One region of the Mesobacillus subterraneus genome, then DNA from elsewhere that is predicted to be linked to it. Evidence: a T-box and tRNA genes for the amino acid it is inferred to sense, from the RefSeq annotation. Region 1 holds a T-box; the other holds one or more tRNA genes.
The links. The T-box of region 1 lies ahead of LC048_RS04315 (valine--tRNA ligase). A T-box ahead of a tRNA ligase gene usually reads a tRNA of that ligase, here a tRNA-Val.

Region 2: it has a tRNA-Val gene. The T-box ahead of LC048_RS04315 (valine--tRNA ligase) is inferred to sense a tRNA for this amino acid. The anticodon was not compared.

Annotation. Positions count from the first base shown of each region.
Region 1 covers NZ_CP129019.1:871,532-879,001, forward strand. Annotated here, with positions in the region: gene hemL (glutamate-1-semialdehyde 2,1-aminomutase) at 1-889, shown strand, start outside; gene spoVID (stage VI sporulation protein D) at 2,081-3,235, shown strand; gene ysxE (spore coat protein YsxE) at 3,480-4,517, shown strand; gene LC048_RS04310 (hypothetical protein) at 4,534-4,728, opposite strand; T-box leader at 4,909-5,152, shown strand; partial or broken gene LC048_RS04315 (valine--tRNA ligase) at 5,369-7,470, shown strand, end outside.
Region 2 covers NZ_CP129019.1:4,228,678-4,236,147, reverse strand. Annotated here, with positions in the region: rRNA gene LC048_RS22070 (16S ribosomal RNA) at 1-1,269, shown strand, start outside; rRNA gene LC048_RS22065 (23S ribosomal RNA) at 1,495-4,421, shown strand; rRNA gene rrf (5S ribosomal RNA) at 4,498-4,613, shown strand; tRNA gene LC048_RS22055 (tRNA-Asn) at 4,694-4,768, shown strand; tRNA gene LC048_RS22050 (tRNA-Thr) at 4,811-4,883, shown strand; tRNA gene LC048_RS22045 (tRNA-Glu) at 4,901-4,975, shown strand; tRNA gene LC048_RS22040 (tRNA-Val) at 5,021-5,096, shown strand; tRNA gene LC048_RS22035 (tRNA-Thr) at 5,136-5,211, shown strand; tRNA gene LC048_RS22030 (tRNA-Tyr) at 5,306-5,390, shown strand; tRNA gene LC048_RS22025 (tRNA-Gln) at 5,446-5,520, shown strand; tRNA gene LC048_RS22020 (tRNA-Lys) at 5,674-5,746, shown strand; tRNA gene LC048_RS22015 (tRNA-Gly) at 5,819-5,893, shown strand; tRNA gene LC048_RS22010 (tRNA-Ala) at 5,897-5,972, shown strand; gene rocF (arginase) at 6,975-7,470, shown strand, end outside.

The sequences.
Region 1 (7,470 bases):
AAACAAAATCCTTAAGTTTGAGGGCTGCTACCATGGACATGGGGATTCATTACTTATAAAAGCTGGTTCAGGCGTCGCCACGCTTGGTTTGCCTGACAGCCCTGGTGTTCCTGAGGGAGTTGCCAAGAACACGATTACAGTACCTTACAATGATCTTGAGAGCGTCCGTTACGCATTTCAGCAATATGGTGATGATATCGCCGGCGTGATCGTGGAACCAGTAGCCGGGAATATGGGAGTTGTTCCTCCTGTTGAAGGCTTCCTCGAGGGACTTCGCGAAATCACTACACAATACGGGACGGTTTTGATTTTTGATGAGGTCATGACAGGATTCCGCGTAGGCTACCACTGTGCACAGGGTTATTACAATGTAACACCTGATCTGACTTGCCTTGGAAAAGTGATCGGCGGAGGACTGCCAGTGGGAGCTTATGGTGGAAAAAGAGAAATAATGGAGCAAATAGCCCCAAGTGGTCCTATCTACCAAGCTGGGACTTTATCAGGCAACCCGCTGGCGATGACAGCTGGCCTTGAAACATTGAAGCAGCTGACTCCTGAGTCATACAAAGAGTTTGAGCGCAAAGCTGACATTCTTGAAAATGGTCTGAAGACTGTGGCTGAGAAATACGGAATTCCGCACACAATCAACCGTGCAGGCTCGATGATCGGCATCTTCTTCACTAATGAAAATGTCATCAACTATGACGTGACCAGACAATCAGACCTGGAGTTCTTTGCAGCCTATTACCGTGAAATGGCTAATGAAGGAGTATTCCTTCCGCCATCACAATTTGAGGGATTATTCCTCTCAACAGCACACACAGACGAAGACCTGGAAAAAACAATACAAGCAGCTGAAAAAGCATTTGCCAAGCTGCAAAATAAATAATTGGTATGACACTCTCCGTTTATGGGGAGTGTTTTTTTTTGGGCGTGGGCAGCATGGTTCGGACAAAATCCAGTTATCTTCCCGTCACTTTGTCCGAAGTAAGCCCATGTTCGGACAAAACCTGGTCATGATCTTGTCACTTTGTCCGAAGTAGGGTCAGGTTCGGACAAAACCCGGTCATGATCTTGAAACTTTGTCCGAAGTAGCATCAGGTTCAGACAAAACCCAGTCAAGATCTTGAAACTTTGTCCGAAGTAGGGTCAGGTTCGGACAAAACCCAGTCATGATCTTGTCACTTTGTCCGAAGTAGGGTCAGGTTCAGACAAAACCCAGTCATGATCTCATAACTTTGTCCGAAGTAGGGTCAGGTTCGGACAAAACCCGGTCATGATCTCGTAACTTTGTCCGAAGTAGGGTCAGGTTCGGACAAAACCCAGTCATGATCTCATAACTTTGTCCGAAGTAGGGTCAGGTTCGGACAAAACCCAGTCATGATCTTGTCACTTTGTCCGAAGTAGCATCAGGTTCGGACAAAACCCAGTCATGATCTTGTCACTTTGTCCGAAGTAGCATCAGGTTCAGACAAAACCCGGTCATGATCTTGTCACTTTGTCCGAAGTAGCATCAGGTTCGGACAAAACCCAGTCATGATCTTGTCACTTTGTCCGAAGTAGCATCAGGTTCGGACAAAACCCAGTCAAGATCTTGAAACTTTGTCCGAAGTAGGGTCAGGTTCAGACAAAACCCAGTCATGATCTTGTCACTTTGTCCGAAGTAGGGTCAGGTTCGGACAAAACCCGGTCATGATCTTGTCACTTTGTCCGAAGTAGCATCAGGTTCGGACAAAACCCAGTCATGATCTTGTCACTTTGTCCGAAGTAGCATCAGGTTCAGACAAAACCCAGTCAAGATCTTGAAACTTTGTCCGAAGTAGGGTCAGGTTCGGACAAAATCCAGTCAAGATCTTGAAACTTTGTCCGAAGTAGGGTCAGGTTCGGACAAAACCCGGTAATGATCTTGTCACTTTGTCCGAAGTCTCCCTGGTCTTAATTTTCTTCAATAAAGATTCCCTTCAAAACAATCCCTCTCCAACTCTTTTTATGTTCTAAATTATCATAAAAGTAAATACAGACTCATAAAGTGTTAATGACATAGTGATTTTACGTTTAAGGAATGAAAGGAGGAGTCGCTTTGTCTCAGGGGAATCAATCGTGCCTGCGATTTTCATTAGAAGAGTCAGTGTGGTTTCAAAGAGGACAGGAAGTCGCGGAGCTTGTCTCGATTTCACTCGATCCGAGCATAACCATCCAGGAGAATGAGCAATACGTATCCATTCGCGGATCGCTGGAGTTGACTGGGGAATATACATGTCATGAACAGCAGCAAGAGAATGATGAACAGCTCTCTGCTCTTAAGTATGTCCATTCTGTCATGGAGCGGGAAGAGGGGGTGTATGAATTCCTTCACCGTTTCCCTGTGGATATCACAATCCCCAAAAATCGGATTGAAAGTATTTATGACATTGATATCCAAGTGGAAGGATTTGATTATGTTTTTCCTGAAAAAGACCGCCTGAAGCTGAACGCAGATCTTGCTATCACAGGATTATACGGCGAACAGCAGCATGAGGCTGATCAGGAAGAAGCGGAGGAACTGGAGGTCAGTTACCGCGAGGAGGCTACTGCAGAGGTTGAGGCTGAAGCCTTTGCAGATGCAGTTAGCGATAGAACAGAAGAGGATGCTGAAGCAGACTTCCCAGAAGCGCCGACCTATTCTTTTGTTCAGCAAAATGAAACCTTAAATCATGAAGAACAAGATTCCTATGAAGAGGAATTGTATGCACCATTCAGGGCAGAAGCAAAGAAAGAAGCAGATGCCGAAGCAGCATCTGAACCTGAACTGCAAGATCAAAGAGAACACCAGCCAGTTCCTGAATATGCTTTAAGTGACTTCAGAGGTGAGCCCGAGCCTGTTGCAGAAGTAGAAGTAGAGCAGGAGGAAGTTGAAGTCGAGCTGGAAGTAGAAGACCAGACTGAGGCTGAAAATATCCCTGCAGAAGTGGAAGAATCACCGGAAAGCTCATCTTCACCAGTATTGAAAAAGAAAAAACCGAATATGAAGCAAGGTATTTCCATCGCAGAATTTTTGGCGAGGAAGGAAGAAGAAACAGAAGTTGCCAAAATCAGAGTGTGCATTGTCCAGCAAGGCGACTCACTCCAATCGATTTCTGAGCGCTATGAAGTACCGGTGCAGCAGCTTTTGCGGGTGAATCACTTAAGCATCGACCATGAGGTCCATGAAGACCAGGTTCTATATGTTCCGGGAGTAGCGGTTCACAATTCGTAAAAGACTATAAATTTTTTCTGCTGAGATTAGAGCCTGGCTCCATTGCCTAGTCCTTTGACTCGCTTCGGGGCTGAACGAGGCGCTTGCGCTTTTTGTTCTGTAGCAATCTTGTCCAAAAGAAGGCTGGTTGTCAGGGCTGGCTTGGCTGCTGGCTGGGATTGCTATAGCTTTTAGTATGGGCAGGTGTCTAACACCTGCCCAGCTCTATTTATCGATACGAAGTCTAGAAAGTAGGCGAGATCCAATGGATGATCGCAATTTTTTAAAAGAAGAATCCGCAGTGTTAAAGCAGTACCCTATAGATCCGTATTTTGCTGAGGACTACGGCAAAGTGAAAAAAGTCTATTCGAAGTCAGGGACATTCGCTCTGAAAAAAATACACCCGTATGAGGGGTCGGATTTTATCAGGCATATCCAGCATCTCTATCAAAAAGGCTATAACAGGATTGTTCCGGTCTATCCGGCAAACGACGGGCGATATGCAGTTTTGTATAATAAGTCACTGTATTATTTAATGCCCTGGATGCCGAATGAGACAAGGGAGGACCAATCACAAAGACATCAACAGTTGTTCAGGGAACTGGCGAGGATGCATACTTTGTCAGTAAAGGAAATGGAAATCAGCATGGAAGTTAAGCAAGAACATTACGAAAAAACGTTAAAAGAATGGGAAAAGGAAGAAGAATTCATTAATGGATTCTTAGAAAGTTGTGAGAACAGGATATATATGTCTCCGTTTGAACTGACCTTTTGCCTTTATTACATTCAAATCAGTCAGGCAATCCAGTTTGCAAAGCAGAAACTTGAGACCTGGAATGAAAAAACGAAGGAGCAAAAGAAAACGAGGACCGTAACGCTTCATGGAAAAGTCTCTCCAGAACACTTCCTATTTGATGAAAGAGGATACGGGTATTTCATCAACTTCGAGAAGGCGCGGCAGGGTTCGCCGATTCAGGATCTGCTGCCGTTTTTAGCAAGATCGCTGAAGACACAGCCGAAGTATGGAGATGAAATCATCGACTGGATTTATGTCTATCTGAAGTATTTTCCGTTCCGTGAGGATGAAATGCAGTTATTCATGAGCTATCTTGCTTTTCCATCGGGGGTTATCCGTGTCGCGGAATTATACCATCAGCGTAAGGATGAAGTGGATGAGAGAAAGTTTGTCCAAAAGCTGCAGCGACAGTATTGGCTCTTGAGTAACACGGGTTATGTAGTAACCAAGATAGACGAACTAGAGAAGCAAAAGGAGCAGGCAAAACAAGAAGGAGCCCAGAGCTAAAAGATGCTCAGGCTCCTTAAATCATGTCGAACTTTATTGCCAGTGCAATCAAAATGAAAATTGATAGCAAAAATACATCAAAGGTCGACGGAAAAAAAAGGGTGCGGATTCCCTGGAAAACACAAAAAGGAATAATGAGCTGAGCACATACTGCCCGTGCCGTCCTCGCCCACTTAGGGAGTGTATAAGGATTATACCTTCGTCTCTTCATCGTCATCCCTCCAAACAATCTGGTATCCCTTTTTCCAGTCTATGAGTGACTTGCCCAAAATGTGCTTATTGCTCGCACATTAAGATGCAAAAGGTATAAAATAATAAAAAATAGGAAATGATGATTGACGTCAATCCACTTTTTTGGGTAGTATATCTAATATACAAAACACATTCATAAAGCAAAGCTTTGACAGGGAATAGTACATGAGCAGCCAGCTTGAAGAGAGGGAGTCCAGTAGCTGAGAGGACTTCTAAGCAGGAACCATGGAAGGTCGCCCTTGAGCATCGCCTGGGAACGGAGTGACTCCCAGTAACAGGCGACGGTGAAGAGCCGTTATCCAGATTTGAGCCAGCAGCTGAGATGTTTTTACCGTTGCTGGGAAAAAAGGTGGTACCGCGAACATACTCCATTCGTCCTTTTAAGGCGAATGGAGTTTTTTTATTTTAAGATAAGAAAGTATAAATTTTCACTTTGAGAATTGTCTAGCTCCAGCGCCTAACCTCTAGAGTCGCTTCGGTTCGCTCAGGTGAAGTCAAAGAACGACTTCACTGGTCGGACCTCCAGCGCTTGTCGGGGCTGAACAAGGCGCTTGCGCTTTTCTAATTCAAGGAAATGTATTTGAATGGAGGAAAAACTGATGGAAGAGAATTTGTCAATGCCGACTAAATACGATCCGTCTTCGATTGAGCAAGGACGTTATGATTGGTGGATCAAAGGGAAATTTTTCGAAGCGAAGGACGATGAAACGAAGAAGCCTTATACAATCGTGATACCGCCGCCAAACGTAACTGGGAAGCTTCACCTGGGCCATGCGTGGGATACAGCGCTTCAGGATATCCTTACACGAATGAAGCGGATGCAGGGCTACGATGTTCTATGGCTTCCAGGTATGGACCATGCGGGCATCGCGACACAGGCAAAGGTTGACGAGAAACTTCGCAGCCAGGGCATCAACCGCTACGAACTTGGCCGTGAAAAGTTCTTGGAAGAATCATGGAAGTGGAAAGAGGAATATGCACAGCATATCCGCACACAATGGTCAAAGCTAGGATTAGGGCTTGATTACAGCAGGGAACGCTTTACATTGGATGAAGGGCTTTCAGATGCAGTTAAAGAAGTTTTCGTTTCTTTATATCGCAAAGGCTTGATTTACAGGGGTGAATACATCATCAACTGGGATCCGGCAGCGAAAACAGCTTTATCTGATATCGAGGTTATCCATAAAGATGTCCAGGGTGCATTCTACCACATGAGATATCCTCTGGCAGACGGCAGCGACCATATTGAAATTGCGACGACAAGACCGGAAACAATGCTCGGAGATACTGCTGTTGCGGTACATCCTGAAGACGACCGTTATAAGCACCTGATCGGCAAAACGGTAATCCTTCCAATCGTCGGACGTGAAATTCCGATTGTTGGTGACGATTATGTCGATATGGAATTCGGCTCTGGAGCCGTAAAGATAACACCTGCACACGACCCTAACGACTTTGAAATCGGCAACCGCCACAACCTTGAAAGAGTCCTCGTCATGAACGAAGATGGCTCAATGAACGTAAGGGCCGGTAAGTATCAGGGCATGGACCGCTTTGAATGCCGCAAGCAAATCGTCAAGGACCTTCAGGAGGAAGGTGTACTTTTCAAAATTGAAGAGCACATGCACTCGGTAGGACATTCTGAGCGAAGCGGAGCAGTAGTTGAGCCGTATCTATCCACTCAATGGTTCGTTAAAATGCAGCCGCTTGCTGATGAAGCCATTGCGCTTCAAAGCAAGGAAGACAAAGTAAACTTCGTCCCTGAGCGTTTTGAAAACACTTATATGCGCTGGATGGAGAATATCCGCGACTGGTGTATCTCCCGTCAGCTTTGGTGGGGCCACCGGATTCCAGCCTGGTACCATAAAGAAACAGGCGAGGTATATGTTGACCATGAGCCACCTGCAGACCCTGAAAATTGGGAACAGGACAATGACGTTCTTGATACATGGTTCAGTTCAGCACTATGGCCATTCTCGACAATGGGTTGGCCGAATGAGGAAGCGGCGGACTATAAGCGACACTACCCAACCGATGCACTCGTAACGGGTTATGACATTATCTTCTTCTGGGTTTCCAGGATGATTTTCCAGGGACTTGAGTTCACTGGCCAGAGACCATTCAAGGATGTACTGATCCACGGACTCGTTCGTGCAGAAGATGGCCGCAAGATGAGTAAATCACTTGGCAATGGTGTTGACCCGATGGATGTCATCGACCAGTACGGAGCTGACTCACTCCGCTACTTCCTGACAACAGGAAGCTCGCCGGGACAGGACCTTCGCTACAGCACGGAAAAGGTAGAAGCGACCTGGAACTTCGCCAATAAAATCTGGAATGCATCCCGTTTTGCCTTGATGAACATGAACGGCATGAAGTACGAAGAAATCGATTTGAGCGGCGAGAAATCCGTTGCAGACAAGTGGATTTTGACAAGGCTGAATGAAACAATCGAGACTGTTACAAGACTTTCAGACCGTTACGAGTTTGGTGAGGTTGGCCGAGCGCTTTACAACTTTATCTGGGATGATTTCTGTGACTGGTATATTGAAATGGCAAAGCTTCCGCTATACGGTGAGGACGAAGCTGCTAAGAAGACAACAAGATCGATTCTTGCCTACGTTCTTGATAACACCATGCGCCTGCTTCACCCATTCATGCCATTCATTACGGAGGAAATCTGGCAGAACCTTCCTCATGA
Region 2 (7,470 bases), 1.4 Mb from region 1:
CGATGCGTAGCCGACCTGAGAGGGTGATCGGCCACACTGGGACTGAGACACGGTACCAGACTCCTAGGGAGGCAGCAGTAGGGAATCTTCCGCAATGGACGAAAGTCTGACGGAGCAACGCCGCGTGAACGATGAAGGCTTTCGGGTCGTAAAGTTCTGTTGTCAGGGAAGAACAAGTATCGGAGTAACTGCCGGTACCTTGACGGTACCTGACCAGAAAGCCACGGCTAACTACGTGCCAGCAGCCGCGGTAATACGTAGGTGGCAAGCGTTGTCCGGAATTATTGGGCGTAAAGCGCGCGCAGGCGGTTCCTTAAGTCTGATGTGAAAGCCCCCGGCTCAACCGGGGAGGGTCATTGGAAACTGGGGAACTTGAGTGCAGAAGAGGAGAGCGGAATTCCACGTGTAGCGGTGAAATGCGTAGAGATGTGGAGGAACACCAGTGGCGAAGGCGGCTCTCTGGTCTGTAACTGACGCTGAGGCGCGAAAGCGTGGGGAGCGAACAGGATTAGATACCCTGGTAGTCCACGCCGTAAACGATGAGTGCTAAGTGTTAGAGGGTTTCCGCCCTTTTAGTGCTGCAGCAAACGCATTAAGCACTCCGCCTGGGGAGTACGGTACCGCAAGGCTGAAACTCAAAGGAATTGACGGTACCGCACAAGCGGTGGAGCATGTGGTTTAATTCGAAGCAACGCGAAGAACCTTACCAGGTCTTGACATCCTCTTGATTTCCCTAGAGATAGGGCGTTCCCCTTCGGGGGACAGAGTGACAGGTGGTGCATGGTTGTCGTCAGCTCGTGTCGTGAGATGTTGGGTTAAGTCCCGCAACGAGCGCAACCCTTGATCTTAGTTGCCAGCATTCAGTTGGGCACTCTAAGGTGACTGCCGGTGACAAACCGGAGGAAGGTGGGGATGACGTCAAATCATCATGCCCCTTATGACCTGGGCTACACACGTGCTACAATGGATGGAACAAAGGGTCGCGAAGCCGCGAGGTCGAGCCAATCCCATAAATCCATTCTCAGTTCGGATTGCAGGCTGCAACTCGCCTGCATGAAGCCGGAATCTGCTAGTAATCGCGGATCAGCATGCCGCGGTGAATACGTTCCCGGGCCTTGTACACACCGCCCGTCACACCACGAGAGTTTGTAACACCCGAAGTCGGTGGGGTAACCTTTATGGAGCCAGCCGCCTAAGGTGGGACAGATGATTGGGGTGAAGTCGTAACAAGGTAGCCGTATCGGAAGGTGCGGCTGGATCACCTCCTTTCTAAGGATATTGCCGTAAAGGCAATCGGAATGCGAACCTTCTGGTTCGTACTGTGGATGTAATCCACATAGTTGACCGCTTGTTTGTTTAGTTTTGAGGGAGCAATTACCTCAAGACTTTTTTGTTCCTTGAAAACTAGATAATCGTAAGTAAGAAGAACCAAGAAAAAACCGAGTGATCGCCATTTTAGTTTTTCTCTCTATTTAATAGAGAAATGACCTTTTAGGTTAAGTTAGAAAGGGCGCACGGTGGATGCCTTGGCACTAGGAGCCGATGAAGGACGGGACTAACACCGATATGCTTCGGGGAGCTGTAAGTAAGCTTTGATCCGGAGATTTCCGAATGGGGAAACCCACTGTTCGTAATGGAACAGTATCTTTACCTGAATACATAGGGTATTGAAGGGAGACCCGGGGAACTGAAACATCTAAGTACCCGGAGGAAGAGAAAGCAAACGCGATTCCCTGAGTAGCGGCGAGCGAAACGGGACATAGCCCAAACCAAGAGGCTTGCCTCTTGGGGTTGTAGGACACTCAACATGGAGTTACAAAGGAACGGGGTAGATGAAGTGGTCTGGAAAGGCCGTCAGAGAAGGTAAAAACCCTGTAGTTGAAACTTCGTTCCCTCCTGAGTGGATCCTGAGTACGGCGGGACACGAGAAATCCCGTCGGAAGCTGGGAGGACCATCTCCCAAGGCTAAATACTCCCTAGTGACCGATAGTGAACCAGTACCGTGAGGGAAAGGTGAAAAGCACCCCGGAAGGGGAGTGAAATAGATCCTGAAACCGTGTGCCTACAAGTAGTCAGAGCCCGTTCATGGGTGATGGCGTGCCTTTTGTAGAATGAACCGGCGAGTTACGATCCCATGCAAGGTTAAGTTGAGAAGACGGAGCCGCAGCGAAAGCGAGTCTGAATAGGGCGAATTAGTATGTGGTCGTAGACCCGAAACCAGGTGATCTACCCATGTCCAGGGTGAAGGTTGGGTAACACCAACTGGAGGCTTCGAACCCACGCACGTTGAAAAGTGCGGGGATGAGGTGTGGGTAGCGGAGAAATTCCAATCGAACTTGGAGATAGCTGGTTCTCTCCGAAATAGCTTTAGGGCTAGCCTCACGTTGTAAGAGTCTTGGAGGTAGAGCACTGTTTGGACTAGGGGCCCTCATCGGGTTACCGAATTCAGACAAACTCCGAATGCCAAAGACTTATCCGTGGGAGTCAGACTGCGAGTGATAAGATCCGTAGTCAAAAGGGAAACAGCCCAGACCACCAGCTAAGGTCCCAAAGTATACGTTAAGTGGAAAAGGATGTGGAGTTGCTTAGACAACCAGGATGTTGGCTTAGAAGCAGCCACCATTTAAAGAGTGCGTAATAGCTCACTGGTCGAGTGACTCTGCGCCGAAAATGTACCGGGGCTAAACGTATCACCGAAGCTGTGGATTGACATCTTAGATGTCAGTGGTAGGAGAGCGTTCTAAGGGCGTTGAAGTCAGACCGTAAGGACTGGTGGAGCGCTTAGAAGTGAGAATGCCGGTATGAGTAGCGAAAGATGGGTGAGAATCCCATCCACCGAATGCCCAAGGTTTCCTGAGGAAGGCTCGTCCTCTCAGGGTTAGTCGGGACCTAAGCCGAGTAGAAAGGCGTAGGCGATGGACAACAGGTTGATATTCCTGTACCACCTCTTTATCGTTTGAGCAATGGGGGGACGCAGTAGGATAGGGTAAGCGCGCTGTTGGATATGCGCGTCTAAGCAGTAAGGCTGCAAGTGAGGCAAATCCCGCTTGCGTGAAGGCTGAGCTGTGACAGCGAGGGAAATATAGTACCGAAGTTCCTGATTTCACACTGCCAAGAAAAGCCTCTAGCGAGATAAAAGGTGCCCGTACCGCAAACCGACACAGGTAGGCGAGGAGAGAATCCTAAGGTGAGCGAGAGAACTCTCGTTAAGGAACTCGGCAAAATGACCCCGTAACTTCGGGAGAAGGGGTGCTCATTTGGGTGAATAGCCTAGATGAGCCGCAGTGAATATACCAGGCGACTGTTTAGCAAAAACACAGGTCTCTGCGAAGCCGCAAGGCGAAGTATAGGGGCTGACGCCTGCCCGGTGCTGGAAGGTTAAGAGGAGGGGTTAGCTCACGCGAAGCTCTGAATCGAAGCCCCAGTAAACGGCGTAACTATAACGGTCCTAAGGTAGCGAAATTCCTTGTCGGGTAAGTTCCGACCCGCACGAAAGGCGTAACGATCTGGGCACTGTCTCAACGAGAGACTCGGTGAAATTATAGTACCTGTGAAGATGCAGGTTACCCGCGACAGGACGGAAAGACCCCGTGGAGCTTTACTGTAGCCTGATATTGAATTTTGGTACAGCTTGTACAGGATAGGTAGGAGCCTGAGAAACCGGAGCGCCAGCTTCGGTGGAGGCGCTGGTGGGATACTACCCTGGCTGTATTGAAATTCTAACCCACGCCCCTGATCGGGGCGGGAGACAGTGTCAGGTGGGCAGTTTGACTGGGGCGGTCGCCTCCTAAAGAGTAACGGAGGCGCCCAAAGGTTCCCTCAGAATGGTTGGAAATCATTCGCAGAGTGTAAAGGCACAAGGGAGCTTGACTGCGAGACCTACAAGTCGAGCAGGGACGAAAGTCGGGCTTAGTGATCCGGTGGTTCCGCATGGAAGAGTATCGCTCAACGGATAAAAGCTACCCCGGGGATAACAGGCTTATCTCCCCCAAGAGTCCACATCGACGGGGAGGTTTGGCACCTCGATGTCGGCTCATCGCATCCTGGGGCTGTAGTCGGTCCCAAGGGTTGGGCTGTTCGCCCATTAAAGCGGTACGCGAGCTGGGTTCAGAACGTCGTGAGACAGTTCGGTCCCTATCCGTCGTGGGCGCAGGAAATTTGAGAGGAGCTGTCCTTAGTACGAGAGGACCGGGATGGACGCACCGCTGGTGTACCAGTTGTCTTGCCAAAGGCATCGCTGGGTAGCTATGTGCGGACGGGATAAGTGCTGAAAGCATCTAAGCATGAAGCCCCCTCAAGATGAGATTTCCCATAGCGCAAGCTAGTAAGAACCCTGAAAGATGATCAGGTTGATAGGTCAGAGGTGGAAGCGCGGTGACGTGTGGAGCTGACTGATACTAATCGTTCGAGGACTTAACCAAATTAGATGACTCGTTTTTCTTGAATTCTTCTTACACATTATCTAGTTTTGAGGGAATAAAACCTCAAACCAAATAGTCTGGTGGCGATAGCGAGAAGGTCACACCCGTTCCCATACCGAACACGGAAGTTAAGCTTCTCAGCGCCGATGGTAGTTGGGGGTTTCCCCCTGTGAGAGTAGGACGCCGCCGGGCGATGATGCTTTTTCATCTTGGATCACTTCTAAGATGAGGCAGCCGAATCTTCTGCAAGAGTTATGTAAAATTACCATTATTCCGCAGTAGCTCAGTGGTAGAGCACTCGGCTGTTAACCGAGCGGTCGTAGGTTCGAATCCTACCTGCGGAGCCATTATCTCTAAATGACAAAAGTCATTTGAGCTGGCAGCAAAATGCTTCCATAGCTCAGCAGGTAGAGCACTTCCATGGTAAGGAAGAGGTCAGCGGTTCGAGCCCGCTTGGAAGCTCTGAAAATATTATTAATGGCCCCTTGGTCAAGCGGTTAAGACACCGCCCTTTCACGGCGGTAACACGGGTTCGAATCCCGTAGGGGTCACCAAGATTTTTTCACACCAGTGATAAAAACATCAGGGAATTTAATAATGGAGGATTAGCTCAGCTGGGAGAGCATCTGCCTTACAAGCAGAGGGTCGGCGGTTCGATCCCGTCATCCTCCACCATGATTTTTTTTACCTGATGAAATTAATCTTCATTAACATGCCGGTGTAGCTCAATTGGTAGAGCAACTGACTTGTAATCAGTAGGTTGGGGGTTCAAGTCCTCTTGCCGGCACCATGCTTCTTTCTTCCTTGAATAACTTCAGCGGAAGCATGCGAAAAATCCCGAAGGGAATTTGAGCATCTAACTAGGTACAGAAGCACTTATATGTGGAGGGGTAGCGAAGTGGCTAAACGCGGCGGACTGTAAATCCGCTCCCTCCGGGTTCGGCGGTTCGAATCCGTCCCCCTCCACCATTTTAATACATATTAAAATTGGACAAGCTATTAATGTCCTTTTTATTTTTTTCATTGGGCTATAGCCAAGCGGTAAGGCATCGCACTTTGACTGCGACATGCGTTGGTTCGAATCCAGCTAGCCCAGCCATTAACGAGCCATTAGCTCAGTCGGTAGAGCAGATTGCTCGCTGCATTGAGTTTCCTCCCTGGCAATCTGCGAGAAAGACCGAAGGTCTTTTGAGCATCAGATGCGACAGGGAATATAAATGGGTGGAGGCAATCTTTGTCCCACTTTAAATTTGAGCCATTAGCTCAGTCGGTAGAGCATCTGACTTTTAATCAGAGGGTCGAAGGTTCGAGTCCTTCATGGCTCACTCATGTTAAGACCCCTAAGAATGAACTTAATCCTTTATTTTTAGGGGTTTTATCTATTATAATAAAATCATGCGGAAGTAGTTCAGTGGTAGAATACAACCTTGCCAAGGTTGGGGTCGCGGGTTCGAATCCCGTCTTCCGCTCCAATTGGGTCCTTAGCTCAGCTGGGAGAGCGCCTGCCTTGCACGCAGGAGGTCAGCGGTTCGATCCCGCTAGGCTCCACCATCACACTACATAAATACCATTTCAGCCATAAATCCAACCGGGTTTATGGCTTTTTTTATTATTTCCCTCCAAACAGTTTGGTGGATTATTGCCCTTCTATATCAGGGATATCAGTAATGGGACAGTGTTCAGACAGCGTAGCAGGAGAAAGGGCTAGAGTTGTCAAGAAGCCAGTGTAATTGTGACGGGTTTCAGCTAATGGAGCTCAAAGCTGTCAAGAAAAAGCAGTTATTGTGACAGGTCTCAGGATGCGGAGACCTAAGCTGTCAAGAAATTGCAGTTATTATGACAGGTTACAGGCTGCGGAGCTCAAAGTTGTCAAGAAAAGGCAGTTATTATGACAGGTTTCAGGCTGAGGAGCCCAAAGTTGTCAAGAAAAGGCAGTTATTATGACAGGTTTCAGGTATCGGAACTCAAAGCTGTCAAGAAAAAGCAGTTATTGTGACAGGTTTCAGGCTGCGGAGCCCTAAGCTGTCAAGAAATTGCAGTTATTATGACAGGTTTCAGGCTGAGGAGCTCAAAGTTGTCAAGAAAAGGCAGTTATTATGACAGGTTTCAGGCTGCGGAGCTCAAAGTTGTCAAGAAAAGGCAGTTATTATGACAGGTTTCAGGCTGCGGAGCTCAAAGTTGTCAAGAAAAGGCAGTTATTATGACAGGTTTCAGGCTGAGGAGCCCAAAGTTGTCAAGAAAAAGCACTTATTATGACAGGTTTCAGGTATCGGAACTCAAAGCTGTCAAGAAAAAGCAGTTATTGTGACAGGTTTCAGGCTGAGGAGCCCCAACCTGACAAGAAAGTGCAGATCGAAGGGTGGGGGCTGCCGTATTTCTTCACCAAGAATGTTCACACTCTCTAACGAGTTGGTGGTATGAATCCCTTAAATCAGTCCGTAAATTCGCTGAATTCCAAACCGTATATATATTCATGAAACTGTCCGGTTGAGTCATTTGAATGAAAGCGTTTAAAATAGAGTGTAGATAAGAGAAAGCAAGGGGGAGAAATATATGAAGAAACTTTCGATTATTGGCATGCCGATGGATTTGGGGCAGATGAGAAGGGGAGTCGACATGGGCCCAAGTGCGATCCGTTATGCTGGAATAAATGAACGATTGAGAGTGTTATTTGATGAGATAGAGGATTTGGGAGATATAGCCGTTGGAAGACCAGAGGTAAAGATTGATCCTAACAGCAATCTTCGCAATCTGGAGCTTGTAGCAGAGAAAAATGCTTTGCTTGCTGATGAGGTAGACAGGATTATTGATTCTGGATCATTCCCACTTGTATTAGGAGGAGACCACAGTATTGCGATTGGCACTTTGACTGGTGTATCTAAGCACTATAAAAATCTGGGTGTGATTTGGTATGATGCACATGGTGACCTGAATACAGCAGATACTTCACCATCTGGGAACATCCACGGAATGCCGCTTGCTGCCAGCCTTGGGTTGGGACATGAAATGTTAACTCAATTAGGTGGATTTTCACCAAAGGTAAAACCGG